One region of the Neobacillus sp. 114 genome, then DNA from elsewhere that is predicted to be linked to it. Evidence: predicted binding sites of a transcription regulator. Region 1 holds the regulator's gene; each other region holds the start of a gene.
The links. Region 1 encodes Rex, which represses fermentation and respiration genes when NADH is low (regulators of the CRP and FNR family bind a similar motif). Its sites were predicted from a motif close to TTGTGAAATATTTCACAA; they were not measured.
Positions count from the first base shown of each region.

Region 2: qoxA (cytochrome aa3 quinol oxidase subunit II) is a predicted target of Rex. The motif match lies at 4,697-4,714, and genes of this name have one in related genera.
Region 3: adhE (bifunctional acetaldehyde-CoA/alcohol dehydrogenase) is a predicted target of Rex. The motif match lies at 5,570-5,587, and genes of this name have one in related genera.
Region 4: QNN06_RS09250 (TIGR04053 family radical SAM/SPASM domain-containing protein) is a predicted target of Rex. The motif match lies at 2,971-2,988, and genes of this name have one in related genera.

Region 1 is NZ_CP126144.1:253,868-261,355, reverse strand. It holds gene groL (chaperonin GroEL) at 1-595, opposite strand, end outside; gene groES (co-chaperone GroES) at 649-936, opposite strand; gene QNN06_RS01425 (CPBP family intramembrane glutamic endopeptidase) at 1,238-1,960, shown strand; gene QNN06_RS01420 (YdiK family protein) at 1,957-2,160, shown strand; gene QNN06_RS01415 (hypothetical protein) at 2,733-2,978, opposite strand; gene QNN06_RS01410 (DUF4395 domain-containing protein) at 3,411-3,836, opposite strand; gene QNN06_RS01405 (redox-sensing transcriptional repressor Rex) at 3,990-4,643, opposite strand; gene moaC (cyclic pyranopterin monophosphate synthase MoaC) at 4,676-5,164, opposite strand; gene QNN06_RS01395 (ABC-F family ATP-binding cassette domain-containing protein) at 5,327-7,246, shown strand.
Region 2 is NZ_CP126144.1:2,253,554-2,261,041, forward strand. It holds gene QNN06_RS11275 (diguanylate cyclase domain-containing protein) at 1-344, shown strand, start outside; gene QNN06_RS11280 (FMN-dependent NADH-azoreductase) at 461-1,093, shown strand; gene QNN06_RS11285 (winged helix-turn-helix transcriptional regulator) at 1,251-1,562, opposite strand; gene glpX (class II fructose-bisphosphatase) at 1,890-2,840, shown strand; gene QNN06_RS11295 (MFS transporter) at 2,874-4,292, shown strand; gene qoxA (cytochrome aa3 quinol oxidase subunit II) at 4,768-5,679, shown strand; gene qoxB (cytochrome aa3 quinol oxidase subunit I) at 5,744-7,488, shown strand, end outside.
Region 3 is NZ_CP126144.1:2,231,378-2,238,865, reverse strand. It holds gene zwf (glucose-6-phosphate dehydrogenase) at 1-930, opposite strand, end outside; gene QNN06_RS11200 (BA3454 family stress response protein) at 1,114-1,248, opposite strand; gene QNN06_RS11195 (S8 family peptidase) at 1,468-2,811, opposite strand; gene hpaB (4-hydroxyphenylacetate 3-monooxygenase, oxygenase component) at 3,066-4,508, shown strand; gene QNN06_RS11185 (ABC transporter ATP-binding protein) at 4,540-5,337, opposite strand; gene adhE (bifunctional acetaldehyde-CoA/alcohol dehydrogenase) at 5,615-7,488, shown strand, end outside.
Region 4 is NZ_CP126144.1:1,845,670-1,853,157, forward strand. It holds gene QNN06_RS09220 (BsuPI-related putative proteinase inhibitor) at 1-639, shown strand, start outside; gene QNN06_RS09225 (DUF3813 domain-containing protein) at 812-997, opposite strand; gene QNN06_RS09230 (hypothetical protein) at 1,000-1,152, opposite strand; gene QNN06_RS09235 (Cof-type HAD-IIB family hydrolase) at 1,267-2,079, opposite strand; gene QNN06_RS09240 (metal-sulfur cluster assembly factor) at 2,247-2,555, shown strand; gene QNN06_RS09245 (DsrE family protein) at 2,573-2,911, shown strand; gene QNN06_RS09250 (TIGR04053 family radical SAM/SPASM domain-containing protein) at 3,071-4,195, shown strand; gene QNN06_RS09255 (Crp/Fnr family transcriptional regulator) at 4,239-4,937, opposite strand; gene moaA (GTP 3',8-cyclase MoaA) at 5,163-6,179, shown strand; gene ric (iron-sulfur cluster repair di-iron protein) at 6,232-6,927, opposite strand; gene QNN06_RS09270 (molybdopterin molybdotransferase MoeA) at 7,154-7,488, shown strand, end outside.

The DNA of each region.
Region 1 (7,488 bases):
AAGCATAGCCACGGTCAAATTGCATACCTTCAACTACATCCAATTCAGTAGTGAAGCCTTTAGATTCTTCGATTGTAATGACGCCGTCATTGCCCACGCGCTCCATTGCTTCAGCGATTAATTGGCCAACTTCTTTGTCATCAGAAGAAATAGCGGCAACTTGAGCGATAGATTCTTTGCCTTCAATTGGTTTAGAAATAGCTTTAAGTTCTGCAACAGCGGCAGTAACTGCTTTTTCGATACCTTTGCGGATACCCATTGGGTTAGCGCCAGCAGTTACGTTCTTTAAGCCTTCGCGAATCATCGCTTGAGCAAGAACTGTTGCAGTTGTTGTACCGTCACCAGCAACATCGTTTGTTTTGCTTGCTACTTCAGCAACAAGCTTTGCACCCATGTTTTCGAATGCATCTTCTAATTCGATTTCTTTTGCAATCGTTACACCGTCATTTGTGATTAATGGTGAACCGAATTTTTTCTCAAGAACCACGTTGCGTCCTTTAGGTCCAAGAGTAACTTTAACTGCATCAGCAAGTGTATCAACACCGCGAAGCATTGCGCGGCGAGCGTCTTCACTAAACTTAATCTCTTTAGCCATTGTTAAAAAACCTCCTCATATGTTTAAAAACTTTTATTTTTCAACTGTTGGATTTACTCGCCTACAACAGCAAGGATATCGTTTTCACGTAAAATTAAGTATTCGGCACCTTGGTATTTCACTTCAGTACCAGAGTATTTTGAGAAGATAATGCGGTCGCCAACAGAAACTTCAACAGCTACGCGCTCGCCATTGTCAAGCACACGGCCAGTACCTACAGCTACAACTTTTCCTTCCTGAGGCTTTTCCTTTGCTGTATCCGGTAATACGATACCGCTTGCAGTTTTTTCTTCTGATTCAACGAGTTCGATGATGATGCGATCACCTAATGGTCTTAACATTCAAACAACCTCCTCAAATATGTGTTATTCGGTCATTTATTAGCACTCGACTATGATGAGTGCTAACACAATTATTATAATAATGAATCTGAAAATCTTTTGCAAGTCTGATGCATAAAATTTATTAAAAAAAGTTACCCTTTTTTTCCACCTTATAAAGTATGGATAAAATCCATATTTCTATTCAATCTATTCAAAGCAGGCATTCAAAATTGAAACTAATTTGTCATTAAAGGTAGAATGAAGAATAGTGATTGATTACATTTCGATTGGAAAAAATAGATGGAAAAGGAGTTTTGATTTGAAAAAGGAATACTGGATTGTCCTTATTGTTTATATTGCCATGCAGCTTTCCAGCTTTGCCGGGATTCCTGCATTTATGTTTGGATTTCGCCTTTTTGGATGGAGGCAGGAATTTGTGGTACCGGTTTGGCTGATCACAAGTTTCACCCTTGCCTTTCTCATCATTCTTGTTATCCTAAGAAAAGAAATGAAGCCTGGGGTCCATAGTGAAAGAAACACTTCAATCGGTCATTCAATAAAGTGGGCGATTTTAGGGGTTTTCCTTGCCCTATTTGCCCAATATACGGCTGCCATCATTGAGCGCCTTATTGGGATTGAATTGGGCTCTAAAAATACACAGGAAATCCTCACGATCATTAATGCCTTTCCTTTGGCCATTCTTGTAACGAGTATTATCGGCCCTATTTTAGAAGAAATTGTGTTTCGAAAAATTATTTTTGGGGCTTTTTATAAGCGGTTTAATTTCTTCATTTCTGCCCTAATCAGCTCGGTGGTCTTTGCGCTTGTCCATATGGAGCCTGAGCATCTGCTTATTTACTCGGCGATGGGCTTTACCTTTGCCTTTCTTTATGTAAAAACTAAACGTATCCTGGTGCCGATTTTCGCCCATGTATCTATGAACACGATGGTCGTCCTTGTTCAGTCGGTTTATAAGGATGACATTGAGCGGCTGATGCGTGAGGCAGAGGCAGTTCAAAACTTTATCGGAGGATTTCTATGAGACGTTCACCTTTGTTTTCCGGTTTGATTTATTTAATACTTGGTGCACTGTTCACCTATTTTGCAATCGATGATGTCCAAAACAATGGCTGGGGCTTCTTCAGCTACCTTTTGGTCATCCTCGCCACCTTTGATTTTGGGTCAGCCTTAAAGATGATTGCTATTCATTTTAAGTACAGGGATAAAATGAATAAACAATGATGTCTTTATTTTTGATTGGACCAATGAAAGCCATTTTCCTTTCTGAATCCACTTAAAAAGTCCTTCATTCGGCTAATGAAGGACTTTTCCCTTTCAGCTTTCACTCAAAATGTCCTTCATACCGTCTATGAAGGACATTTTCCTTTCCGATTTCACTCAAATTGTCCTTCATTCCGCCTATCAAGGACATTTCCACTCCCGATTTCATTCAAATTGTCCTTGAGACCGCCTATCACGGACATTTCCACTCCCGATTTCATTCAAATTGTCCTTGAGACCGCCTATCACGGACATTTCCACTCCCGATTTCACTCAAATTGTCCTTGAGACCGCCTATCACGGACATTTCCACTCCCGATTTCACTCAAATTGTCCTTGATACCGCCTATCAAGGACATTTCCGCTCCCAATTTCACTCAAATTGTCCTTGATACCGCCTATCAAGGACATTTCCGCTCCCAATTTCACTCAAATTGTCCTTGATACCGCCTATCAAGGACATTTCCGCTCCCAATTTCACTCAAATTGTCCTTGATACCGCCTATCAATCACGGACATTTCCCTTCCCAATTTCACTCAAATGTCCTTGATGCCTTCAATAAAGTTTCGCCCCGCTCCATTAATTGACCCCTGTTAGAGCTATCAGCTGTAAGCTTTAAAGAATGAAGCGCAGAATAAGTCCCATTCGGCAGCTGCTCGCGGTAGATTTGCTTTTGCAGCAGATTACGCGGCCACTCCCACTGTTCGTTTACGACCACATCGCGGAAGATACGCGGCAGCGACGAAAATTCCTCCATGACGCCATGAACAGCAAACACGGAGATAGCCTTCCGTAAAATTTCTGCCCCCTCATTTGTAGCACATATTTTCTGCAGCAAGACAAGTTCACGCAGATTAAATAATTTTTCCTAACTTCAATTGGATGGTCCAATATAATTCCTGGATTAAGCGGCTTATCCAGCTGCAAGAATGCCCCCGCCGTCGTTCGCTCTGCGGCATGCTGGATCCGTTTCAACTTGCTTGCTGTGAGTGGATAGTCTTTTACCTTCTTCCCAATAATACTTCGGAAATCGCTGTACAAGTTTGCCTCTCGAGATGCCCGCAGCATAAACCCAGCACAGGCATCCCAATTTCCAACCGCGACAGGTCAATACAATTCCGACTGCAACTGCAATCCCCTTATCCTTTGGACTAGCGTCAAATGTAAGCAGAAAAACAAAAAAGAGTCTGAAAAATTCAGACCCCTATCTTTATTGGTGCGCCTTTCTATAACGGTATTGGTTCCACTGATAATGAATAAAGCATCCGATGCAAAAACCTAGGATTGCCACAAAGGCCGCCGCCGCGACAAGAATTGTGAACACATAGCCAACACCATTCCATCCCAGCAGGAATCCTACAAATCCAATTCCCAAACACGATACGGCAATTTTTTGATTAAATTGCTGCTGCTCCCAATCCTCAGGGATATAAGCCTTTGGGTCCTTTCTTAAAAACAGTTTTGCTATTTGCATAATCGGATTAAACCCGAATAAAAGACCAGACAAACCGGCAACTAACGGCACTAACAAAAACCATTCCTGTCCGGATAACCATGTTAACACAACACTTAAAACAATTGTCCACTGGTTTGTTTTCACGAGCGGCCGTGGGATTGAACGAACTGTTTCTGACATTTTAATCCCCATCTTTCCTATTGGATTACGATACTTATTTGTATATTTATTTTACTTACTTTAACTCCCTTTGTATAGTTATCTGTTTAGGAAAAATGTTTCCAAACGAAAAATGGGCTTCTCACCTATTTTGGCGAGAAGCCCATTTATTATTTATTCTTCGACTTCGTCGTTTGGATAATGCTTTAAAAAGTAAACAAGTGACTGCAGCTCCACCGCCAGGTCAATATGATGCACGCGGATCGATGAAGGTACATTCAGTCTTGCTGGAGTAAAGTTTAAAATTCCTTTTACGTTCGTTTTCACAAGTTTATCTGTGATCTGCTGAGCAACCGGAGCCGGCACCGTCAAAATCGCTACCGAAATATTTTCCTCGATCAAATACTGTTCTATATCGTCCATCGAATAAACTGGAACATCGCCTATCGAATCGCCAATTTTTCCAGGGTCCACATCGAAGGCGCAAGCGATTTTTGTGTTATTATTTTTTAAAAAATTGTAGTGTAAAAAGGCTGTGCCAAGATTACCCACCCCGATTAACGCTACCTTTGTTAATTCATCTTGATCAAGAGTTTTCCGGAAAAACGATAACAAGTAGTTTACATTATAGCCGTACCCCTTTTTCCCAAGGGCTCCGAAATAAGAGAAATCCCTGCGAATCGTGGCCGAGTCCACCTTTACAGCTTCACTCAATTCTGCAGATGACACCCTCTGCTTGCCAGAAGAATGAAGGTTTTGTAAAAATCGATAATATAAGGGCAGACGCTTTGCTGTTGCCTGTGGTATTTTCATCGTTTCATTGGACATATTTCTCCCACCCTTCAATTTTAATGGATATATTAGATATTCCTTCTAAAATCACCGTTTTTGCCGCCGGTTTTTTCTAACAGAAAGGTTGGTCCGATCACCATCCCTTTATCAACTGCCTTACACATATCATAGACGGTCAGGGCACAAACAGAGGCGGCTGTTAGCGCTTCCATCTCAACTCCGGTACTGCCTTTGGTTTTCACTAATGCAGCAATATGCAGTATATATTGTTCCTGCCCGGCCTGTTCCCACGAAAAACTAATATTGATACCTGTTAATGGGATCGGGTGGCACATTGGAATGATATCCCATGTTTTTTTCGCCGCCATTACCGCAGCAACCTGGGCCACTGCTAAGACATCGCCCTTTTTCATTTCGTAGTTTGTGATTTTTTCATAAATTTCAGTGCTTACTGTTATGCTAGACTGGGCAAGTGCCGTGCGTGCCGTTTCCGGCTTATCGCTGACATCGACCATCTTGGCCCGGCCTTCTTCATTAAAATGAGTAAATTCAGCCATAAAAAAATCCTCCTACAAAAAATAATACAATATTTTTATGTCCATGTGTGTGAAACTTTGAACTATCGGTATATTTTTTTATAATTCCATTAAAAATTTCACTTCATTGCCGACATTCGGGTAATACGGTACACTAGTCATAAGGTAATAGAGGTGAAAAAAATGATTTTATTACAGGTTAACCAACTACAAAAATATTATGGTGCTGAACTTATTTTATCGAATATAAAACTGGAATTACAAACCCGTGACCGTGTTGCCCTTGTCGGACGCAATGGAGCGGGGAAATCAACGTTATTGAAAATCATCGCCGGCGAAATGGGCTATGACGGCGGCGAAATCATCAAACCAAAGGATGTTACCGTTGGTTATTTGGCACAAAATACGGGTTTGGAGTCCAATTTGTCCATTTGGGAGGAAATGCTGACGGTTTTTGAGAACCTGCAGGCGATGGAAAAAACGCTACGGAAGCTGGAGGAGCAAATGGCCGATCCTGCTGTTTTCGGGGACCCAGGAAAATACGAACGGGTATTAAAGGAATATGATGAATTGCAAATAAAGTTTAAAGAGCAAGGCGGCTATCAATATGAAGCCGATATCCGCTCTGTATTGCATGGGTTAAATTTTTCTGATACTACATTAATGATTTCAAGTCTAAGCGGCGGACAAAAGACACGGCTTGCGCTAGGCAAACTGCTGCTGACAAGACCTGATATTTTAATTTTGGACGAGCCAACCAACCATTTGGATATCGAAACCCTTTCCTGGCTGGAGCAATATCTGCAGGGCTACGATGGCGCGATTTTAATTGTTTCGCATGACCGCTATTTTTTGGATAAAGTGGTTACAGAGGTGTATGAACTATCACGCCGTCTGATTCAGCGATTTACCGGTAATTATAGCTCTTATCTTGAGCAGAAAGCTGCCAATTATGAACGCGACATGAAGCTTTATGAAAAGCAGCAGGAGGAAATTGCCGCCTTAAAGGATTTCATCCAGCGCAACATCGCACGGGCCACTACTACTAAGAGGGCGCAAAGCCGGCGGAAGAAACTTGAAAAAATGGAAATCATGGACCGGCCATCAGGGGATGAAAAATCCGCTTCCTTCTCATTTGAAATTGAGCGCCAAAGCGGCAATGATGTACTGACTGTTGATTCACTTGCTGTCGGCTATGATGGCGAGATGGTTTCCGAGGATATTTCCTTTCGTGTCTATAAAGGCGACAGTATTGCCCTTGTCGGCCCTAACGGAATCGGGAAGTCGACCCTTTTAAAAACAATTATTAAAAAGCTTCCCGCTTTGGCTGGAACTATTCAATACGGAACCAATTTGTCCATCGGGTATTACGATCAGGAACAAGCCAACCTTACCTCCAATAAACGCGTCTTAAACGAACTATGGGATGTATATCCACTGAAACCAGAAAAGGAAATCCGTACGGTGCTTGGAAATTTCTTATTTTCCGGTGACGATGTGCTTAAAAACGTTTTGTCATTAAGCGGCGGTGAAAAAGCCCGCCTAGCCCTTGCCAAGCTAATGCTCGAGAAAGCAAATTTATTAATATTGGACGAACCTACCAACCATTTGGATTTGGACAGCAAGGAAGTTCTTGAGAATGCTCTAATTGATTATCCAGGTACTATTTTGTTTGTTTCACACGACCGTTATTTTATTAACAGAATCGCAACCAAGGTACTAGAATTGAGCCCTGAGGGCAGCACAGAATACCTCGGCGACTACGATTATTATGTGGATAAAAAGCTAGAGCAGGAGGAACTTACGGCACTTGCATTGGCAGCCTCCGAGAAGAAGGTTTCTGCTTTTGTGCCTGCTGAAAAAAACAGTTATCAACAGGATAAAGAAACGAAAAAACTGGAACGCCAGCGAAAACGTAAATTGGAAGAAATCGAGGAACGCATTTCGGAGCTTGAAGAACAGATTCAGAATTATGAACAGCAATTATGCGAGCCAGAAGTTTTTCAGGACCATGAAAAGGTTTTAGAGATTAATTTAAAAAGTGAAAAGGCTAAGGCCGAACTTGACGAATTAATGGAAGAATGGGCCGAGCTGGCAGAATAATGTGGATAACCGGACTGTTGGAGTCCGGTTATTTGTTATGCTTGTAATCCAAAAGGCCTAATTTTCCACAGAATTATTCACATTGTAAATGCCATTATTTCAGTTATCCAATTAACTTTTCCACATTATCCACAAAAAAACGCCTATTTATCCACATTATCAACATTAATCACTGAATTATCCACAATTCATTTGAATTTTCCACTTTTTCAAAAATTTTTTATCCACAAAATTGCTATTTT
Region 2 (7,488 bases), 2.0 Mb from region 1:
CATTAGGGCATGATGTAGGAGATGAGCTCCTTATCCAATTTGCTAATAGGTTAAAAAATAATGTAAGAGGAAATAGTATCATTGGCCGTATAGGAGGCGATGAATTTTTAATCCTATTAAAAGATATTAAGGATTCACAAAGTGTTAAACAGGTTGCGTTAAGGCTGCAAAAAACGCTTCAGCAGACGTATCAAATTAAGGGGCATTTCATTAATACAACTGCAAGTATAGGTATTTCTATTTTTCCAAAGGATGGAATGAGCAGTGAAATACTTATAAATCATGCTGACCAAGCTTTGTATTTAGCTAAGGAAACGAGAAACCAATTCAAATTTTATAATTAAATTAGGAAATATCTACTAGGGAAATTTCATTGACAACAATACTATATCAATATATTATCAATTCGAGATATTTTAATTTAAAATATTGAAATTAAAGGTAAAAAGGAGAATTATATATGAATATATTAGTTGTTAAAGCAAATAACCGACCAGCTTCGGATGCAGTTTCAAGTAAAATGTATGAAACTTTTATGGGAAACTTAGAGGGTGTAAATGTATCAACTTTCGATGTTTTTGCTGAAGATATGCCTTACATTGGCCAAGATTTATTCAACGCTTTTGGTAAACTAGAATCAGGAGAGGAAATGACGGATCTAGAAAAACGTCTTCTTGCTGCGAAGCAAAAAGCAATGGATGCTCTTACAGCAGCTGACGTAGTTGTTTTTGCATTCCCACTATGGAACCTAACCATTCCAGCACCATTACAAACGTTTATTGATTACGTATACCAGGCTGGTTTTACTTTCAAATACGATGAAAATGGTCAAGCCGTACAATTAATGACACACAAAAAAGCGATCATCTTAAATGCACGCGGCGGCGTTTACTCAACACCTGAAGCAGCACCTATGGAAATGTCTGCAACTTATATTAAAAACGTTGTTGGTGGCGTATTCGGCATGGAAATTGTAGATGAAGTCATTATTGAAGGTCATGCTGCAATGCCTGCTCAAGCAGAAGCAATTATAGCTGAAGGTCTTGAAAAAGTAAAAGAAGCAGCAAAGAAATTATCAGCAGTAGCTGTTTAATCATAATGAAATAAACAATTTAAGATATAAAATAAAGGAACTTGGATACCAAGTTCCTTTATTTTATATCTATTTAATTCTAAAACAGAAAGAATGTTTATCGTGACAATAAATAAAAACCTCTTCAATAAAATGTATAATTGAAGAGGTTTTTAATTTATAACCATTTATCTGCCCATGCCTCTAAGGCCTTGAGCGATCTTCCTAATTCTGTTCCTTTTTTGGTTAATGAATATTCGGTCCGTACAGGACGGTCTGCAATGACATTTCTTAATACAATGCCATTGTCCTCAAGCTCTTTCATCCGTTCGTTTAATACTCTTTTGCTTAAATCTGGTATAAAGGCATGGATTTCACTAAATCTTTTCGGTTCCTCCATTAGTGTATGGACGATTAAACCCATCCATTTTTTTCCCATAATATGATAGCATTCTTCAACTTTGTTGCACAATTTATTTTCTGTATCCATTTATAAACACCTCCAAATTGTTTCTAGGTTATTTTTAATAACTTTAATTTAATATTATCAGAATCAGTTGTTAAAATAAAGTATTTACTGGATTTAAATTACCAAACACACAAGTTCTGACGTTATTCGTTCACGAATTCGACACAAATAAATTGACAGCTTAAAAATAAAAAGTTATTATGGTTACATAAAGTTACCTAGTAATTAATGCGAAGTGTGTTGGTTGAAATGATAGGAAAAGTAGGTATTGTTTTTTTGTATTATATCTTGAATTCGAGATTATTGAATTCGAACAAATATTTTCAGAAAATTTGGAGGCGTTTTGAAATGGATAGAAGTTTATCAATGGAACTTGTTCGTGTAACTGAGGCTGCAGCACTTGCTGCCGGACGGTGGTTAGGAAGAGGGAAGAAGGAAGAAGCGGATGCTGCAGCTACACAAGCTATGAGAGAGATGTTCAATTCTATTCAGATGAAAGGAAAAGTTGTGATCGGAGAAGGTGAAATGGATGAAGCACCGATGTTGTATATTGGTGAACAACTAGGAACCTGTGAAGGGGTAGAAGTTGATATTGCAGTAGACCCATTAGAGGGAACCAATATTGTTGCTGCAGGTTCTTCGAATGCTCTTGCTATTATTGCAGTTGCAGAGAGAGGTCATTTATTGCATGCTCCAGATATGTATATGGAAAAAATTGCTGTTGGACCTGAAGCAGCAGGGAAAATTGATATTAATGCACCCGTCTTTGAAAATTTAAAGGCTGTTGCAAAAGCAAAAAATAAAAACATTGAAGATCTGGTTGTAGCAATATTAGATCGAGAAAGACATGAAAAAATGATTCATGAAATCCGCCAATCGGGAGCAAGAATCAAACTGATGCAAGATGGAGATGTTGCGGCAGCAATAAATACAGCATTTGATAATACAGGTGTTGATATCATGCTTGGTTCTGGAGGTGCGCCGGAAGGGGTAATAGCAGCAGCAGCACTCAAAAGCTTGGGAGGAGATTTTCAAGGAAAGCTAATCCAACAAACTGAAGAAGAAAAAATTCGTTTAAATAAGATGGGCATTTCTGATTTTAATAAAGTTTTGTTGATGGATGACATCGTAAAAGGCGATGATGCCTATTTTGTTGCAACAGGTGTGACCGATGGTGAGCTATTAAGAGGAGTGCAATATAAGGGGAATATTGGCACAACTCATTCGGTTGTTATGCGTGCTAAAACAGGGACAATTCGTTTTATTGAAGGACAACACAGTTTGAATCAAAAACGATAATCGTTTTCGGATGAAAAGAATTGAGGGATTAAAATGATTCAAAGTACCAGTCATAAAATGAAAGATTCTAAACCAATCTCCACTAATAGAAAGGTCAAAGAATTTGGATTTAGAGATAAAATTGGCTATATGTTTGGGGATTTTGGGAATGACTTCTCTTTTGTTTTAGTAAGTTCATTTTTAATGGTATATTATACAGATGTTTATGGGATTAGTGCCGCTTTTGTTGGAATACTCTTTTTAGTTGCACGATTATGGGATGCCATTGCTGATATCACCTGGGGAAGGTTCATTGATACAAGAAAACCCGGAAAACATGGTAAATTTAAACCCTGGATTTTTAGAATGTCACTTCCACTTGTTATTTCTGGAATATTAATATTCATACATATTCCAGGAATGTCAAACGGGTTTTATGAAGCCTATGCATTTGTCACATACATCTTATGGGGAACTTTATATAGTACTGTTAATATTCCTTACGGTTCAATGGCTTCAGTGATTACCAATGACTCTGTAGAGCGTACAGCGCTATCAACATACAGAACGATGGGGGCAATGCTGGCAAGTTTAATTATCAATGGAGTTGGACCCATAATCATATTTACAGATAATAAAGCAAGTGCCAATGGATTTTTATCGGCTGCTGTAATATTTGGGATTTTATCTTACGCGTGTTACCTAGCATGTTATAAATTATCTACTGAACGGATTGTGTTGGATGAAAATGAAGTGCCTAAAGGTAAGTTAGGTAATACAATAAAAGGGCTCTTAAAAAATAAACCTTTAATATCAATCCTTGGAGCATCATTAATATTCATGATGAGTACGATGCTGATTGGTACAGTTAATGTGTACTTGTTTAAAGATTATTTTAGTAATACTGCAGCATTAAGTGTTGTAGGGGTTATTCAAACGGTCACAGTATTCATTGCCATTCCAATTGTAAAGCCATTAGTGAGTAAATTTGGCAAAAAGGAAACGGCAACAGTAGGAATGTTGCTTTCTGCTGCTGTATACATTCTTTTATTCTTACTTCCAACTTTAACCGCAACTCAATATATTGCGCTAACAGCAATTGGGATGTTTGGATATGCCTTCTTTAATATTATGATATGGGCTTTTGTCACAGATGTAATCGATTACCATGAATTTTTAACTGGACTAAGAGAAGATGGGACAGTTTATTCTTTCTATTCTTTTGCCCGCAAAGTGGGACAAGCATTGGCTGGTGGAATCGGCGGTTTTGCCATTACAGCCATAGGATATAATGCTGCCAAGGAAGTTCAAACAGAGGGTACACTTAAAGGAATATATACATTGGCTACCATCGTACCTGGTGCCATCTATCTATTGATTTTCTTTATATTAGTCTTTCTATATCCATTAACAAAACAGCGCATGAAACAGCTTAGCATTGTTTTAGCAGAACAAAGAAAGGCTAAAAAATAAATGACATACGACTTTAATGACGGCGAAATTATTCGCCGTCATTGTATTTAAATAAATAAAGGATTCCATTTCCTCAACCTTGTCTCCGTCCAATTTCCCATTCGTCATTTTATAACCTGCTACTAAATTTCCCACTAATTGTTCCAGTTGTGAATAAGACCTTCGATTTCATTTCCTTCCTTCTTTATATTCCCTTTTCTAACCGTAACATAAATATGAAGGAAATTTAAGGGTGCTTTTCCATAATCCTTAAACTACCCGCTAACCAATATTAAAAATATATTAAAAAAGCAAATGTATAGAGCCTACCTTTACAAAATGTCGAATTCTTTTTGAACATTTAGTGACAAATCTTATGAATGGGTGTCTTTTAATAATGTTTGGTATTAAGATAGTTACTAATGATGTGATGTAAATCACAAACAAAAAATTTTTTTAACATGACATTTTTTAAATAAAAGAAAGGGGTACTAGCATGAAAGTAAAATCGGCATTATTACTGCTTGTTTTAACTATTGCCACAGTGCTAACAGGATGTGAACCTCTTATGGTTCTTGATCCTAAAGGGCCGCAAGCCGAAAGGCAAGCCCACGATATTTTGTTATCTATTGGGATCATGTCGTTCATAGTAATTGTAGTTTTCGCTATTTTGATTTATGTGCTAATTAAATATCGTGCCTCAAAGGCAAGCCCAGATTATGAACCGCCTCACATTGAAGGAAATAAATGGGTTGAGCTGATTTGCGTCGGTATTCCTGTCATTATTGTTACTTACTTTTCAATCGTTTCAGTTCAAAGTAACAATATTGTAGAAGCAAAACCAATAAAATATCAGGATAAAGATCCTTTAGTCATTTATGCATCCTCTTCTGACTGGAAATGGCATTTTAGTTATCCGGAACAAAATATTGAAACGGTGAACTATTTGTATATTCCAACAGACCGGCCGATTGAATTTAAGCTTTATTCCTACGGACCAATCACCAGCTTCTGGATTCCACAACTTGGCGGACAAAAATACGCCATGTCCGATATGGTGACGACACTGCACTTAGCTGCTGATGAACCGGGTGAAATGATGGGCCGTAACGCGAACTTCAGCGGTAAAGGTACTGCTGAAAATACGTTTAATGTCACAGCAATGTCTGAAAAGGATTTCGATAAATGGGTAAAAGACGTAAAGAAAACGGCAAAACCTTTATCAGAGAAAAACTTTGATGAGTTATTAAAACCAGGACACCTTGGACAAATGACATTCACAGGGACTCATTTAAAATTTAGTCCGGCACCAGAACACGATCACAGTCCATCTGCCAAACCAGAGGAAGGTCAAACTGACCACTCAAAAATGGATATGGATATGTCAGACCACCAAAATCATGAGTAATTGTTAATGGGTTAATGAAACGAATTATTGAAAAAATTAATCTCTCGAAAGGAGTTAATAAAGGATGGAGTTCTTTGAACGTTTTGCCATACCAAATCCAAGTCTTGCAATCTATGCATCTATGGTAGCGATTGGCCTAACAGTGGTTGCCATTATTGCAGGCTTAACCTATTTCAAAAAATGGGGATATTTATGGCGCGAATGGTTAACAACAGTTGACCATAAACGGATTGGGATTATGTATTTACTCTCTGCCTTAATTATGTTATTCCGCGGCGGCGTGGATGCGATTATGCTGCGTGCCCAGCTGGCTGTACCTGATAATAAACTGCTTGATCCTCAGCATTACAATGAAGTTTTCTCAACACACGGGGTTATCATGGTCATGTTTATGGCAATGCCATTCATCTTTGCTTTCATGAACTATGTTGTTCCATTACAAATTGGCGCCCGTGATGTGGCCTTCCCAAGATTGAACGCATTGAGCTTCTGGTTGTTCTTCTTTGGTGCGATGCTGTTTAATATCTCTTTTGTTATCGGCGGATCTCCTGATGCAGGATGGACTTCTTATTTCCCGCTCGCAGGTAATGATTTCAGTCAACATGTCGGAACGAACTATTATATGATTGCGATTCAAATATCCGGTATTGGGTCACTAATGACCGGTATTAACATGATTACAACGATCATGAAAATGAGAGCACCTGGCATGACCTTAATGAAAATGCCGATGTTTACATGGTCTGTTTTAGTAACAAATCTTATCATCGTAACGGTTTTCCCTGTCATTACAGTTGCGCTTGCGATGGGAACCATGGACAGATTGTTCGGAACTCATTTCTTTGCAACGACAAATGGCGGTATGGATATGCTCTGGGCCAACCTATTCTGGGTTTGGGGACATCCTGAAGTTTATATCCTTATATTACCTGCATTTGGTATTTACAGTGAGATTATCTCAACCTTTGCAGGCCGTAACCTTTATGGCTATAAATCAATGGTTGCATCCATGGTTATTATCTCAGCACTATCCTGTATGGTTTGGGCGCACCATTTCTTTACGATGGGGCAGGGGGCAGTTGCAAACAGCTTCTTCTCCATTACAACAATGATGATTGCCGTTCCAACAGGTGTTAAGATTTTCAACTGGTTATTTACGTTATGGAAGGGGAAAATACGATTTACCGTTCCAATGTTATACTCTCTAGGGTTTATTCCGCTATTTGTAATCGGCGGGATGACAGGGGTCATGCTAGCGATGTCAGCTGCTGACTATCAGTACCATAACACAATGTTCTTAGTAGCTCACTTCCATAACACAATTATCCCGGGTGTAGTATTTGCTATGCTTGCTGGTCTAACCTATTATTGGCCAAAAATGTTTGGCTTTATGTTAAATGAAAGAATTGGGAAATGGTCATTCTGGACGCTTACGATCGGATTCTGCTTAGCGTTCTTCCCAATGTATATTACTGGTTTAGATGGTCAGGCACGCCGTATGTACACTTATTCAGAAGCAACAGGTTATGGACCATTAAATATGGTTTCATTCGTTGGTGCAGGTGTTATGGCCATCAGCTTTGCCTTAATTGTCTATAATGTTTATTACAGTGTTCGTTATTCACCAAGAAACATTGGTGCGGATCCATGGGATGCACGTTCGCTTGAATGGGCAACACATACTCCAGTACCGGAATACAACTTTGCCGTCGAGCCACAGGTTGCTTCTAGTGAAGGATTCTGGGATGCTAAGAAAAAAGGTCATGCGCTGTTTCCGGGTAAAGTGGAAAAAATTCATATGCCAAATAA
Region 3 (7,488 bases), 2.0 Mb from region 1:
GACTCCTGGCTCTCCTAAATACCCAGGTACATACTGACCATTTACCTCTCCAGAAATGTATTGCCCGCGGACAATATCATTTTGAACATCTTCTTCTTTTAAAGGACGCAGTGACTCCATGACCTTCTGCTTCATCTTTCTTATTTCTGCAGCATTGATTTTTTCGGGTGTATCCATCGCTGTCATCATCAGAATTTGCAGCAAATGGTTTTGAACCATATCGCGTATTGCTCCTGCATGATCGTAATAGCCTGCTCTCTTTTCTACCCCAACCGTCTCACTTGCTGTAATTTGGACATTGGCAATATGTTTTTTACTCCAAAGGGACTGTAGAATCGGGTTTGCATATGACAAAGCTTCGAGATTTTGAACCATTGGCTTACCTAAGTAATGGTCGATTCGATAGATTTCCTCTTCCGCAAAGGCACGGCTTAGTTTTTCATTCAGTTCACGTGCAGATTGGAGATCATGGCCAAATGGCTTTTCAATGATTAATCTTTTCCAGCCTTTTGTCTGACCAAGCCCGCTATTTTTTATATTTAAGGCAATGGTGTCAAAAAACTCTGGTGCTACTGAAAGATAAAACATCCGATTTTCTTCTAAATTTAGCTCCTCTTCACGCTGCTTCACTAACTGAAGTAAAGCTTGAAAATCTTCTTTGCGGTTAACATCCAACTTACTGTAGCGGAAGTCATCTAAAAATTCTCCCATACTCGCTGCATCATGTTCTAAGCGGCGTGAAAAATCCAAGACAGATTCTTTTACTTTTTCTTGGAATTCTCGGTGGGATAGATCTCCTCTACCGAGTCCGATAATGGAAATGGACTTTGGTAATTTTTGATCAACATACAAATTGTATAGTGCAGGGAAAATTTTCCTCTTTGCTAAATCCCCTGTTGCTCCAAATAAGACAAAGGTCATTGATTCCATGCTTCTTTCCCCCATGTTCGTCTTTTCTACCTGTGGACTTTCGTGATAATCTTTTTATGACGATTGATTGAAATGACAGCTTCTGCCATTCCAACAAATATAAACTACAGCTTTTTCTCCAACTTCTTTTTTCATTCAAGGCCTTCTGTCCCTTTTTCATTTAAAGATCTGGAGATTCATTTTTTAATTTAGCCATTGTTTCTTAATTTGCTCTTGTGCGATATGCAAAATTTGTTTTTCAGGTGTGTCCTTGTTGACAATTACATTGGTTAAATAATTTTTTCCTTTATAATTTAATTTCACTGTCACTTCTATCATTTGTTTCACCCCTAACCTTTTTAAATTCCACACTTTGATAACTTTTATTTAAAAGGAACTTAAAATATCCTTGGTTACTTTACGTAACCATAATATCTCTTACATAAATTATCGTCAAGTGAAGTATCTCGAATTTGAGATATTTTTTTTGTCGGCGTGTGATTTGGAAATAATAAAAAAAAGCGATCAAAACCGATCGCTTTTTTTGGTTCATTATTATTATTTTAAGGCACTAACCGCATTGATTAATCCAAACCCAGCCTTTTCATCATAGCCTGGTTTGAACACATCTTCCGCTGAAGACTGGATGATTTGTTTTACTTGCGCAGGTTTAAGAACGTCTTTTCCGTACTTCGCAATGATTACTCCCGCTAAGGCAGCTGTTTTTGGTGAAGCCATTGAGGTGCCGGCATAACCAGAATACCCTCCCGGTACAGAACTATAGCAAAGATAAGAATTGTCTCTTCCTGTTTTTGTAGCAGGATCATAATTTGGCCCTAGATCACCGCCTGGTGCCATTACATCAATTTTTCCTACGCCGTAATTAGAATAGAATGCTAGATTTTTTAGAGCTCCACCCGCTGAAACCCGAATCATGGTTTGACTGCTTGGGCTTCTGTGAACAGCACCTTTGTCATCACCAGCTAATTTTCCCGGACTGCTAATATCTACGCCATTATTACCGGCAGATCCAACAACTGTTACCCCTTTTTGGATGGCGTATTGAATGGCACGGTTAAATAAGCGAACATCTGCTACAACATCTTTTGTAGCATACTCAGGGTCTTGGAACCAATCGTACCCGCCTAGGGACATATTCACTACATCAACATTGTCATCAGCTGCTGTCATCAAAGCATCTGCAATATGAGCAGTTTCAGCACCGCCTGTTGGTCCAAAGACACGGTAGGCTGCTACTTTCAGATCCGGTCCAATTCCTAAAATTCTCCCCTTACCGGCAATTGAACCAGCAACATGAGTTCCATGGCCATCTTCATCCATAGCATCTGGATATCCCGGAACAAATGATTTTCCATAGGCATAATTGGGTTTAATATCTGGATGGTTATAGTCAATACCCGTATCAATAACACCCACAACAATGTCATCCCCGGAAACTGTCTTGCCGGTTCCTCCAGCCAGATTCCACGACGCCCCATTATTCGTTACCTGTTTGATATCCCACTGATAATTTTTATAGACATCTGCTCCGTCAGTTATATCGTCAAGTGTAACTGCTTCCTGATAAACTGGTTTTTCAGGGTAAATGGTATGTTCAACCCCAGCATCCAGAACTAGGTTCGATTTTTTCACCTTGTCCAAAAACGCAGTATTCGTTGAACTTACTTCAACAGCCCCTAGTTTATCCAGTTTACCTGTCACTTTCCCGCCGGCATCCTTAATTAATTTTTCATATCCGGCTGGCAGCTGGGATTGATACTTAAAAACAACTATGTATTCCTTGTCCACAGGTGCAGCACTGCTTTTTGAAATCCCTCCGCTAAAAATAACCGAAGCTCCTAAAGCAACAGATAAAGCGCTTCCAACAATCTTCTTCTTCATCGTTTCAACCTCTCCCTTTCTCTTTTTCTCAATTTTCATTATATTATTTTTAAAGGACTGTAGACATTCGACTAAAGTCCTCATTACAATCTTTTCACACACCACTTTTTCCCTATTTTTGAATAATCCCCCACTAAAATTTCCACCGATACCCAAATTCGTCCAATTGTTTGGATAACCCATGCAGGACAAACACTTTCCCAATAAAATAAATTACAAAACTTTTAATGCTCCATGTATTAGGGAGTGGTCAAATGGGAGCAATTAACGGAAAAGAATTTATCGAGCGAATGAATCGGTTAAACAAAGAAATTTGGCTGGATGGAGAACTATTGGAAGGGGATATTTCTGAACATCCTGCATTTAGAGGTCTAATTCAAAGTAAAGCATCATTATATGATTTGCAGTTTGATTCGACCCTGAAAGAAAAGCTAACCTTTCTATCTCCAGAAACGGGAGAACGGATTGGGCTATCCTATTTACAGCCATTGACGAAAGAGGATTTAAAAAGAAGGCGGGAAATGATTGAAATTTGGGCCAGGCATACCAATGGGCTGATGGGTAGAAGTCCGGATTATATGAATTCAGTCGTTATGGCCTTTGCCTCCTCCGCCTTATTTTTAAAAGGGAGTGAGAATTGCTTTCCGGAAAATATTATTTCCCTCTATGAAAGAGCAAAGAATCAAGATCTCTCGTTTACCCATACTTTTATAACCCCTCAGGTTAACCGGTCGCAAATCTACTTTGAAACATCAAAAGAACCTATTGCCGCCAAGATTGTTGAAAAAAATGAAAATGGAATTATTATTAAGGGTGCCCGCCTGTTAGCGACACAAGGAGGTTTAACCGACGAGGTCCTTGTTTATTCAGCTGGCGGTGTTATGAATGAGACGGATGCTTATGCCTTTTCCATCCCCTCCGATACGGAAGGCTTAAAATTTATTTGTCGGGAATCGTTCGTGGGTGGCAAGTCTTCCTTTGATTATCCGCTAAGCTCGCGCTATGAAGAAATGGATACTATTTTGGTTTTTGATCATGTCCTGGTGCCATGGGAGAGAGTCTTTTTTTACGAAAATGTGGGTGCGGCTAATGACTTCATGCTCAAAAGCTCATTTCATAATCATGCCTACCATCAGGCCATTACAAGGCAGACTGTGAAAACTGAATTTCTTCTGGGACTTGCTGAAACCTTGGCGGATACCATAAATGTTTACGGATATCAGCATATACAGGAAAAGCTTTCTGAAATCATCATCGGTCTTGAAACGATGAAGGCACTTTTACTTAAGTCAGAGGAAGAAGCGGCATTAGATGAGTGTGGTTATATGAGGCCAAGTCTCATCCCCCTTAAAGTTGCTAGTAATGTCTTTCCAAAAATTTATCCTAGATTCAGTGAAATCATTCAATTAATTGGTGCGAGCGGAATGATTACCTTACCAACGGAAAAGGATTTTGCTTCACCTCTAAAAAAAGATTTGGACATTTACCTGAAAGGCTCAAGCAAACATGCTGAGGACCGTGTGAAGCTTTTTCGATTGGCCTGGGACCTGACGATGAGCTCATTTGGCACAAGGCAAACCCAGTATGAACGGTACTTCTTCGGCGACCCTGTCCGCTTGTCTAGCGGTTTGTATCAAACCTATCCAAAAGAGGAGTATTGCAAGCGAATTAAAGATATGCTTGATTTAAAAGAATAGGATATCCCTCCATACGGGATATCCTATTCTTCTAACTATTTTGATGTGTCACCTGCAACTTTGACAGAAATGGTCTTTCATTTTCCCAAGAAACCCGAACCGGGAGATTGAAAAATTGGGTAAGGCTCTCGCTCGATAACATTTCACCGGTGTTTCCTGCTGCAAAAACCTGCCCATCCTTCAGCAATAAGGTTTTATTAAATACAGGCAGAATTTCTTCCACATGATGAGTAACATAAATGATGGCTGGTGCATTTGGATTTTTGGCAATCGTTTCGATTGATTCCAATAGTTTTTCACGGGCAATAAAGTCCAGACCGTTCGTTGGCTCATCTAGAATCAGCAAAGACGGGTCAGCCATTAACGCGCGGGCAATCAACACCCGCTGCTTTTCCCCTTGTGATAAAGTTTCATAATTTCGGTTGGCATAATCGATGCAGCCAAGCTCCTCAAGTAGGGAAATGGCCTTTATTCGTATTTCGTTTGTTGGATTTTCATAGAGACCGATGGAAGCGAATGCTCCGCTTAGTACCACTTCAAAGGCATTATCTCCCGGATGAAATTTTTCCTGAAGTGAGGATGAAACAAAGCCAATTTGCTTGCGCAGCTTTTCAGCAAGATAGGTTTTCCCAAACTCCATTCCTAAAACATTAATTCTTCCCTTTGTCGGGAAATTATAGGCGTTCAGCAAATTGAGGATGGCTGTTTTACCAGAACCGTTTAAACCGAATAAAACCCAATGCTCCCCTCTTTCTATTTGCCAATTGACATTTTTTAAAATCCACTTGTCGCTCCGTTTGAGCGAAACGTCCTCTAGTTGTAGAATCATTATTTTACTCCCTTCTTATGATTGCCTTGATACATTATATAGTATCAAAATTTTTAGAAAATAAAAATTTTAGAGTGTTTTCCACTTCAAAAATAGCAATTATGAACATTCTTTGAAACTATTCTATTTATAAGGGTTTCCCCAACTTTCGCAGCATAATTCTACAAAATTCTCGGTTCCCAATTGCTATATTTGATAACAGATTGAACGGGAGGAAAATAGTAATTCTCCCTTGTTCAATCATTCACAATAAAATATTTATGGGGAGGAACAATCAATGGCAGTGGAAGAAAAAATGTTACAGCAACAGCAGACAGTTTCGATGATTGACCGATTAGCAGCTAATGCGGCTCAGGCAGCTACGGAGTTTCGCAGCTTTACGCAGGAAATGGTCGATGAAATTGTCAAGCATATGGCAATTGTTGCACTCGAGAACCACGATAAATTTGCCAGAATGGCTGTTGAGGAAACGAATCGAGGCCTTTACGAAGATAAAATCACAAAAAATATGTTTGCAACAGAGATGATTTATCACACCCTTCGAAATCTGAAAACGGTCGGCATTATCAGTGAAAACAATCATGAGGGCAGCTATGAAATTGCCGAACCTGTCGGGGTCATCGCCGCGCTGGTGCCTGTAACAAATCCAACATCCACTGTCATTTATAAATCTCTTATTTCTATGAAAACAAGAAATCCGATTATTTTTTCCTTTCATCCTGTTTCACAGAAATCGGGAAGGTTCACAGCTGCACTTCTAAGAGAAGCCGCTGTCCGTGCAGGCGCTCCTGAAAATTGTATTCAATGGCTGGAAACTACCACTCTAGATGGTATCAATATGTTAATGAAGCATCCAAAGGTATCGCTAATTCTTGCGACTGGCGGTTCTGGCATGGTGAAAGCCGCATATAGTTCCGGCAAACCGGCAATTGGTGTCGGCCCAGGAAATGTACCTTGTTATTTCGAAAAAACTGCCAATATCAAGAGCTCCGTCCAAGACCTGATTATGTCGAAAACCTATGATAATGGAATGATATGTGCCTCTGAGCAAGCCTTAATCATCGATAAAGAAATCTATACCGAAGTCATTACGGAAATGATCGCCAATCACTGTTACTTTTTAAATGAGGAGGAAAGGAAACAGTTAGAAAAAGTAGCGATAAAAGAAGAAACCGGATTCCTCAATCCGATGATTGTCGGTCTTCCAGCCTTTAAAATTGCCCAAATGGCCGGAATCGAAGTCCCATTTGATACCAAGGTTTTAGTGGTCGAATTAGAAGGTGTTGGACCAAAATATCCGCTTTCCTGTGAAAAGCTAAGCCCTGTTCTTGCCTGCTATAAAGCAAATAGTACGGAAGAAGCTCTTAACCTTGCAGAAGCAATATTAGAATACGGCGGACTCGGCCACACCGCTTCCATTCATACGGCTAATGACCAGATTGTTGAACAGTACGCAATGAGAATGAGAGCAGGACGAATCCTTATCAATACTCCTTCCGCCCAAGGGGCAACTGGAAACGTTTATAACGATTTACTGCCGACACTAACTCTCGGTACAGGGACTTATGGAGGCAACTCCGTTTCAGTCAATGTCGGCGCCATGCATTTACTAAACATTAAAAAGGTCGCCAAACGCAATAATAACGCCCAAATCCTAAGGACACCGCCGCAAATTTATTATCGTAAGAATTCTGTTCAGGCATTGGAAATCATCCCGGATATTAAAAAGGCATTTATTGTCACGAGCCCAAGTTCGGTGAAAAACGGTTATGTCGATAAGGTACTCCATTTTCTAACAAAACGACCTGATTTTGTCCACTATGAGGTGTTTTCAGAGGTGGAACCGGACCCTAGCATCGAAACGGTCATGGCGGGTGCTGAACTGATGAGACACGCTAAGCCGAATATGATCATTGCCTTAGGAGGCGGTTCTGTCCTTGATGTAGCAAAAGCGATGTGGTTATTTTACGAGGATTCTGAAGCAAACTTTAACACTCTGAAACTGAAAACTCTTAATCCTAGAAAACGAGTTGTGACGTATCCGAAGCTTCGCGAGAAGGCAAAGTTTATCGCGATTCCGACTACTTCCGGAACCGGTTCGGAGGTTACCTCCTTTGCCGTCATCACGGATAAAAAAGCGAATATTAAATA
Region 4 (7,488 bases), 1.6 Mb from region 1:
ATCGAAATGTTTTTAAAAAATGAGGAGGATTTCCCGCTCCATTTTGAATTTCCCACTTCACAATTTTATGAAATTAAAATTTTTGATACTGCGGGCCGTGAAGTATATGACTACTCAAAAGGCCGGTTTTTCCTTCAGGCGTTTCAAACCATCAGTCTTAAAGCACATGGTAGCAAGAAATGGCTTGAGACATGGGACTATCATTTTATGGGAAAAAGAGTTCCAGCGGGGGAATATACCATCCAAGCCGTTTTAAGGGCAGCAAGCTTGAACAGCAAGCCAGTAACTGACCGCTCGAAACTGAACATAATGCAAAAAATATATGTACCTGAGGAAAATGCTGTTTTCCGAAATATAAAAATATCAGGAACAAAAGGAAACTACCAAGTCAGCGGAGAAGTAAAGTCACCAAACAGGTTGGTTTATTATTCAGTGGAGGATGGGCATAGAGAATTCCTGAGGGAGCAAAAGCTTGATGTTGCCGGAAAAGGTGATAAATGGAGACCTTTTAAGGTAGATATTCAGATTCCAGCTGAAAAGCTTCCAAACCATGGTGGGGTCTTTCTGAATTTTTATGAAAAAAATGCTGAGGGCAAGAGGAGTAATCCTTACCCTGCATTATTAGAAAGATTTGAATGAAAAAAGCGGAAGTCGCCTCCCTAGGTACTTCCGCTTTCCTCATTTACTGTCCAGCTTCAGCGCCTAGGGGCTCGCAGGTCTACAGCCAATCGTCAAGAAGGCTAAAAGGCAGCCTTCTAGCAGGCTCGTCTTATGCCTGTCGCCCCTGTTCAAGGCGCTTCCGCTTTTCTTATTATTGGATCTGGTCAAGCTCTTGTTGCATTTCTTGGAGCTGTCTTTGCTCAGCGACCGTCGAGTTGGCATAAGCAGAACTTAGGGCATTCTTGGCTTTTGCCACTGCTGTGTCACGTTCACCTGGGCCGGCAGTTATTGCCGATTCAACAAATCTACGTGCTTCCTGGAATAAACGGTTACCCATCGTTAAATTCCTCCAAGCGAGGATTCTTGCACATTGGCCATTTTCTGAGCTTCCGCTTCAGCGTAGGTCATGTGATAAGGAATCCGTTCTGAATGCTTGTTGACCGAATCCTTTCCTTGCTGGACAAAGCGTTTTGATTTGTTTGATCTACCCATTCGAATCCCTCCAATATGCTAAAAAGCTCGGATTGAAACAGCTTCGCTGCCTCATCCATAGTATGCTCCAACATTGAGGGGTTCATATAGGTAAACAATGGTGACTAGATGTAATTATTTTAAACGTAACAAATCAGTCAAATATTCTGCGACTCCATCTTCTTCATTGGTAAGGGTAACATCATTGGCGATATTTTTCACTTGGTCAATGCCATTTCCCATCGCAATTCCATAACCGGCATATTCAAGCATTTCTAAGTCATTATCCTCATCACCAAAGGCAATCACTCTTTGTTTGGAGATACCATAATAATCCGCCGCTTTTTTTAACCCTACTGCCTTATTTAAGCCGGACTTAATGATTTCGATAACATGCCATGGGGCAGCCCAACTGCGGTGATCGATGACTTCGGCATGGGCGTCAGATAGATGGCCGCGGATCTTCTTTAATTGGTCTTCCTCTGTATGGATGAGCAGGCTTGTCGGTGAATCCTTCAAATAATTGCTTAAATCACCTGTGGTAATATTGGGATTGCCAAAATTAAAAATCTCAATCAGCTTTTGGTCATGATAATGGAAGTAAACATCATCCATCACTTCAGCAATTATGTTGTGAAAATGAAAGCTGCGGCAGGCCTCCACGATATCTTTTGCCACGCTAATATCAAGCGGCTCATGGAAAAAGCCCCATTTCGGATTCCGGGGATGATGCATGAAGGCTCCATTGAAATTAACAATTGGGGTATCTAAATCCAACTCTCGATAATACATTTCGCTGGAACGATATGGCCTCCCAGTGGCGATCATCACGATATGGCCATCTTCTCTTGCTTTTCTTAAAACTTCCTTCGTTTTTTCCGAAATCGTTTTATCATCTTTTAATAAAGTTCCGTCTAAGTCCAATGCAATTAAATGTCTATCTGTCATTTGAAACCTCTCTTTGGAAGTATTTGTTTCTATTATCAATATGTTATCAATTTATATTAAAACTGTAAAAAAATTCACTTCAAATGTTTCTGAAACGCGCTATACTGGTTTTCGAAATACCTTTTGTTATAATGGTTACAATAAAACTGAACAGGAGTGAAGATAAAATGAATGAAGATCTAAAAGAAAATATAATGGGTGCCCTTGAGCTTGTTATTGACCCTGAGCTTGGCGTCGATATCGTCAATTTAGGCTTAATATATAATACTGAAATGGACGACGAGGGAAAACTGACGGTTACTATGACATTAACAGCAATGGGCTGCCCACTTGCCGGTACAATTGTTGATCAGGTAAAAAGAGCATTGGCTGATATCCCGGAAGTCAAGGATGTCGATGTCAATATCGTCTGGAATCCTCCTTGGAATAAGGACATGATGTCCCGTTATGCAAAAATTGCACTGGGAATTCGTTAAGGAGGACCTTCAGCAGGATGAAAAATAAAGTCATTTTAGTTAGTTCAAATCAGTTGGGTAAAGGCGATCAGGTTTTAGGGGAGAATGTTTTAGAGACTTTCTTTACTGTTTTAAAACAAAGAGAGGAACTCCCAGCAGCTGTTTTTTGCATGAACAGTGGGGTATTAACGTTGACTGAGGATTCCTTTGTATCCGTTCATTTAAAAGAGTTGGAGGATAAAGGTGTTAACATTTTTGCGTGTAAAACCTGTGCCGACCACTACGGTGTTAGCGAAAAATTAACAGTTGGCAAAATAAGCGGAATGGCTGACTTTGTTGAGCTGTCTTCAAAATACGAAGTTTTAACCATCTCATAAAAGCAGAGCGATATGCTCTGCTTTTTATATTCACAAATCGTCCATATAATGAAAGCAGATTGTGAGGTAGTTCACTTTTTTCAAACATAAACACCTTTATAATACGAAGTAATAAGGCTATTTAGTTTGAACTAGCCGTTTTATAGGAGGCGTTTCAAGATGGATTTTAGCCGAGACTTTAATAAAGATCCGTTTATTGTCATTTGGGAACTAACTCGAGCATGTCAATTAAAATGTCTGCACTGCCGTGCAGATGCCCAGTATACGAGGGACCCTCGAGAACTTACGCTTGAAGAAGGCAAGCATTTGATTGATCAGATATATGAAATGAATAATCCGCTTCTTGTATTTACCGGCGGAGATCCGCTTATGAGAGAGGATATTTTTGAAATTACCAAATACGCAGTCTCAAAAGGGGTACGTGTTTCGATGACACCAAGCGCTACTCCTAACGTAACAATTGATGCAATGCGTAAGGCTAAAGAAGTCGGACTTTCTCGTTGGGCGTTCAGCCTTGATGGTCCTACTGCTGAGATTCATGACCATTTTCGTGGGACAGCGGGCTCTTTTGACTTAACAATGGAACGAATTAAATATTTACATGAACTGGAAATGCCGATTCAGATTAACACCGTAGTATCCAGATATAATTACGAACATCTTGATGAAATGGCGAAATTGGTTGAAGAATTAAAATGTGTTCTGTGGAGTGTCTTTTTCCTTGTTCCCACCGGAAGGGGACAGGCATCTGATATGATATCGCCTGTGGAGCATGAAAAGGTGCTAAGATGGCTCTATGATCTAAGCAAGCGAGTTCCTTTTGATATTAAAACCACGGAGGCGATGCATTACCGCCGTGTAGTAATCCAGCAAAAAATGCGTGAAGCCAAAGAACAGACGGAGGAGATCAGCTATTTATCTGCGTTGACAGAAAAAGGCTTAACTGGCTCGATTGATGGCCTAGGCCGTGCACCAAAGGGTGTAAATGACGGCAATGGCTTTGTGTTTATTTCTCATATTGGAGATGTCTATCCGAGCGGCCTGCTTCCGGTTAAAGCAGGAAATATTAGGGAAACCCCTTTGGCGGAAATTTATCGCGAGTCGCCAATCTTTAAGGCACTTAGAAATCCAGATGGATTTAAAGGGAAATGCGGTGTCTGTGAATTCCGACATGTATGCGGCGGCTCAAGATCAAGGGCATACGCCATGACTGGGGATTATTTAGAAAGTGAACCATTCTGCGTTTATATTCCTAAGTCTTTAAGGGAAAAACAAACACAATAAATTTATAGAGGCAATCGATTCTCGATTGCCTCCTCTCAAAAAACTATTCAATGCTGCAATAAACAGTGGAACAATTTTCACAGCCAATTTCATCTTTTAAATATTGCAAATCGAGGACGGTAATTTTACCTCGTTTAATGGAAATGATGTTATCACGCTTCAGCTCACTTAAGATACGGTTTGTACTTTCCCGTGAAGTGCCGCAGAAATTTGCCAGCTCTTGATTGGTCAACGGCAGATCGATTAATATTCCATCACTTTTTGGTACCCCATAGCTATTGGTCATCCGGATTAAGGTTGAAAATAAAGCGCCGCGCTTTCCGTTTAGGACAAGGTCGCGAAATTTTGTCTGCGTTTTGCGGAAGTGATCGCTCATCCACTTCATAAATTCAAAGGCAAGCTTGCTGTTTTGGAAAATTTCACTTTCAAGTACTTCTTTTTTTATTGCCGCGATCTCACCTTCTTCAAGAACTTTGGCACTTAATAAATATTTTGGACTATCAGTGAAAAGGGTTAATTCTCCGCAAATATCGTTTTCTCCGCAAATTCTTAGTGACAACTCCCGCCCATCTGCTGTAATTTTGCTGATTTGAATTTTACCGGAGATAATGACATATAAATCATCAGCAAGCATCCCTTCCTGAAATAGAAATCTTCCCCGTTCACTTTTAAACTTCCGATCAGCAAAATTAAGCAGTTCTTTTATTTCAATTGAATGAGTTGGTTTCATTGTCGTAACCATTTTTCTCCACCCCTGTACTATATTTCTATATAAATAACTTGGATTCGTTAGTAACATTTTATATCAAGATTAGTCACGTAGAAGTAGTAAACAATGACAATATAGTGAAAACTGTACGATTTTTTTTGAGGGAAATATGGATAGTGAAGAAAGTAACAGTATTTTTTTAAACCATCTGTTACAATGGTATTAAAATGAGCTTCTTTATTTATTGGAGTTGATTAAATGGAAAAAACAATCATTACAGATAAATTTAATAGACCGTTAAGGGATTTAAGAATTTCCGTTATCGATAGATGTAATTTTCGTTGTCAATACTGTATGCCAGCCGATCAATTCGGGCCGGATTTTGAATTTCTGCCAAGAAGCGCCCTTCTGACCTATGAGGAAATTGAACGGTTAGCAAAAATCTTCGTGCGGCTAGGCGTGAAAAAAATCCGCTTGACAGGCGGTGAGCCACTGTTAAGAAGGGATTTACCGATTCTCATTGAAAAGCTTGCCGCAATTGAAGGCCTTAGTGATATTGGCTTAACAACAAATGGCGTTCTTCTTCCTAAATTGGCTGCGAAATTGAAGGAAGCAGGCTTGAAGAGAGTGAATATCAGCCTCGATAGTCTTGATGATGAATTATTTGGCAAAATCAATGGCAGGGGAATTGGGACCGGTCCTGTTCTTGAAGGAATTCAAGCTGCTAAAGATGCAGGATTAGGCGTAAAATTAAATATGGTCGTCAAAAAGAATTTAAACGACCAAGACATTATTCCAATGGCTAAATTCTGTAAAGAAAAAGGGCTGGAGCTGAGGTATATTGAATATATGGATGTTGGCTCCACCAATGGCTGGAAAATGGATGATGTTGTGACGAAAAAGGAAATTTACGAAATGCTAAAGGCGGAATTTGAATTGGAACCGGTTGACCCTGCTTACTATGGTGAGGTTGCTAAGCATTATCGCTACAAAGGTACCGATGCCAATGTTGGTTTTATTACCTCCGTTTCGGAATCGTTCTGTTCCAGCTGTACCCGGGCCCGTCTTTCTGCGAATGGCCAGATTTTTACTTGTTTATTTAACGGCAATGGCCAAGATCTTCGTAATTTTATGAGAAACGGCGCATCCGACCAACAAATTTCCGGAAGAATTGCGGAGATTTGGAATGGCAGAAATGATAGATATTCAGATGAAAGAACGGCCGAAACAAACAAAAATCGAAAAAAAATCGAAATGTCCTATATCGGCGGTTAAACAAATTGCAAAGAAAAGAAAACAGCCTGCAATCACAGGCTGTTTTCTTTTCTTAAATATATCTTGGGAATAGAATGTTATTTTCCAAATGAACATGCATAAAGGTTAGTCCTTCGAGATCTTCTAAACGGTTATAAACCAGCCGATACGTACCGCAGGTATCAATCGGCGGCGTAAAGTCGCCGGTAATCTTCCGAAGCTCTTTCAATATGGCGCCGGCATTGTCATGTTCTTTCTCAAGTTCGATTATCATGTTAATCGCTTCTTCGCGATTTTCCACTGTTCCGTCTGCCAGTTTACGAATGATTGGGAATACGGTTTCTTCTTCTTTTGCCATATGTTCTAACATTTCTTTTTTCAATTCCTGGTAGAGCTCATAGACCTTTAGCAATTCAGGATGATTGTCTCCATGAACGCGGGACACCTTTGTCACATAAGGACTAAGCATTTTAAATTCTTCTTCCGTTGCCCGGTGGTAATTAGCGATCACATGGTCAATGATGGTGTTGGAATCAGAGTTAGTCCAAACTTCTAAATCGGTTTCTTTGGACTCATTTTTTTCATAAACCGCTTTTAAATCCTCTAAAATAGAATCGATATCAAGATCGCCTTGGGTTGCAGCTTCGGAAAGCGGGATATTACCGCCGCAGCAGAAATCGATTCGATAACGTTTAAATACATCACTTGTTTTTGGTAATTCGTTTACAATATCTTTAACTAATGAATTTGCCGAAAATGGGAAAGTCATCATGAATATTCCTCCTTGATAAAAGGGTTTTTCTATTTACATTAAGCATAATCGAAAATGAAATAAAAAATGGTGACTAAAATCACACTATCTGCGTGATTTTGATTTTTCCCTCAGCAGAAAAGTTTCGATTTTGTGACTTTTGATATGTCTATAAGTTTTTTGTAAGCTTATAATGGATACAGTTAAAATACATAACGTTCAAAAATGATAGGAGCCGATGAATTTGTTTGAAAGACGACAACCCATTCCAATCGGAGAAGCAGTTCAAAAAATAATGGAATACCAATTGTCCGGTGAGACGGAATATATCAACATAGAAGAAAGCTTTGGCCGATTTTTATCTAAGGATTTAGTTGCCACCTGCGATGTCCCTCACTTTGACAGGGCACCCTATGATGGTTTTGCTGTTAGAGCAATAGATACACAAAATGCATCCCAAGCTAATCCGGTGGAATTTGAGGTAATTGACCATATTGGGGCGGGGATGATTTCTAACATGACCGTAACAGAAAATCAGGCAGTCAGAATTATGACTGGCGCGATTATGCCTGAAGGAAC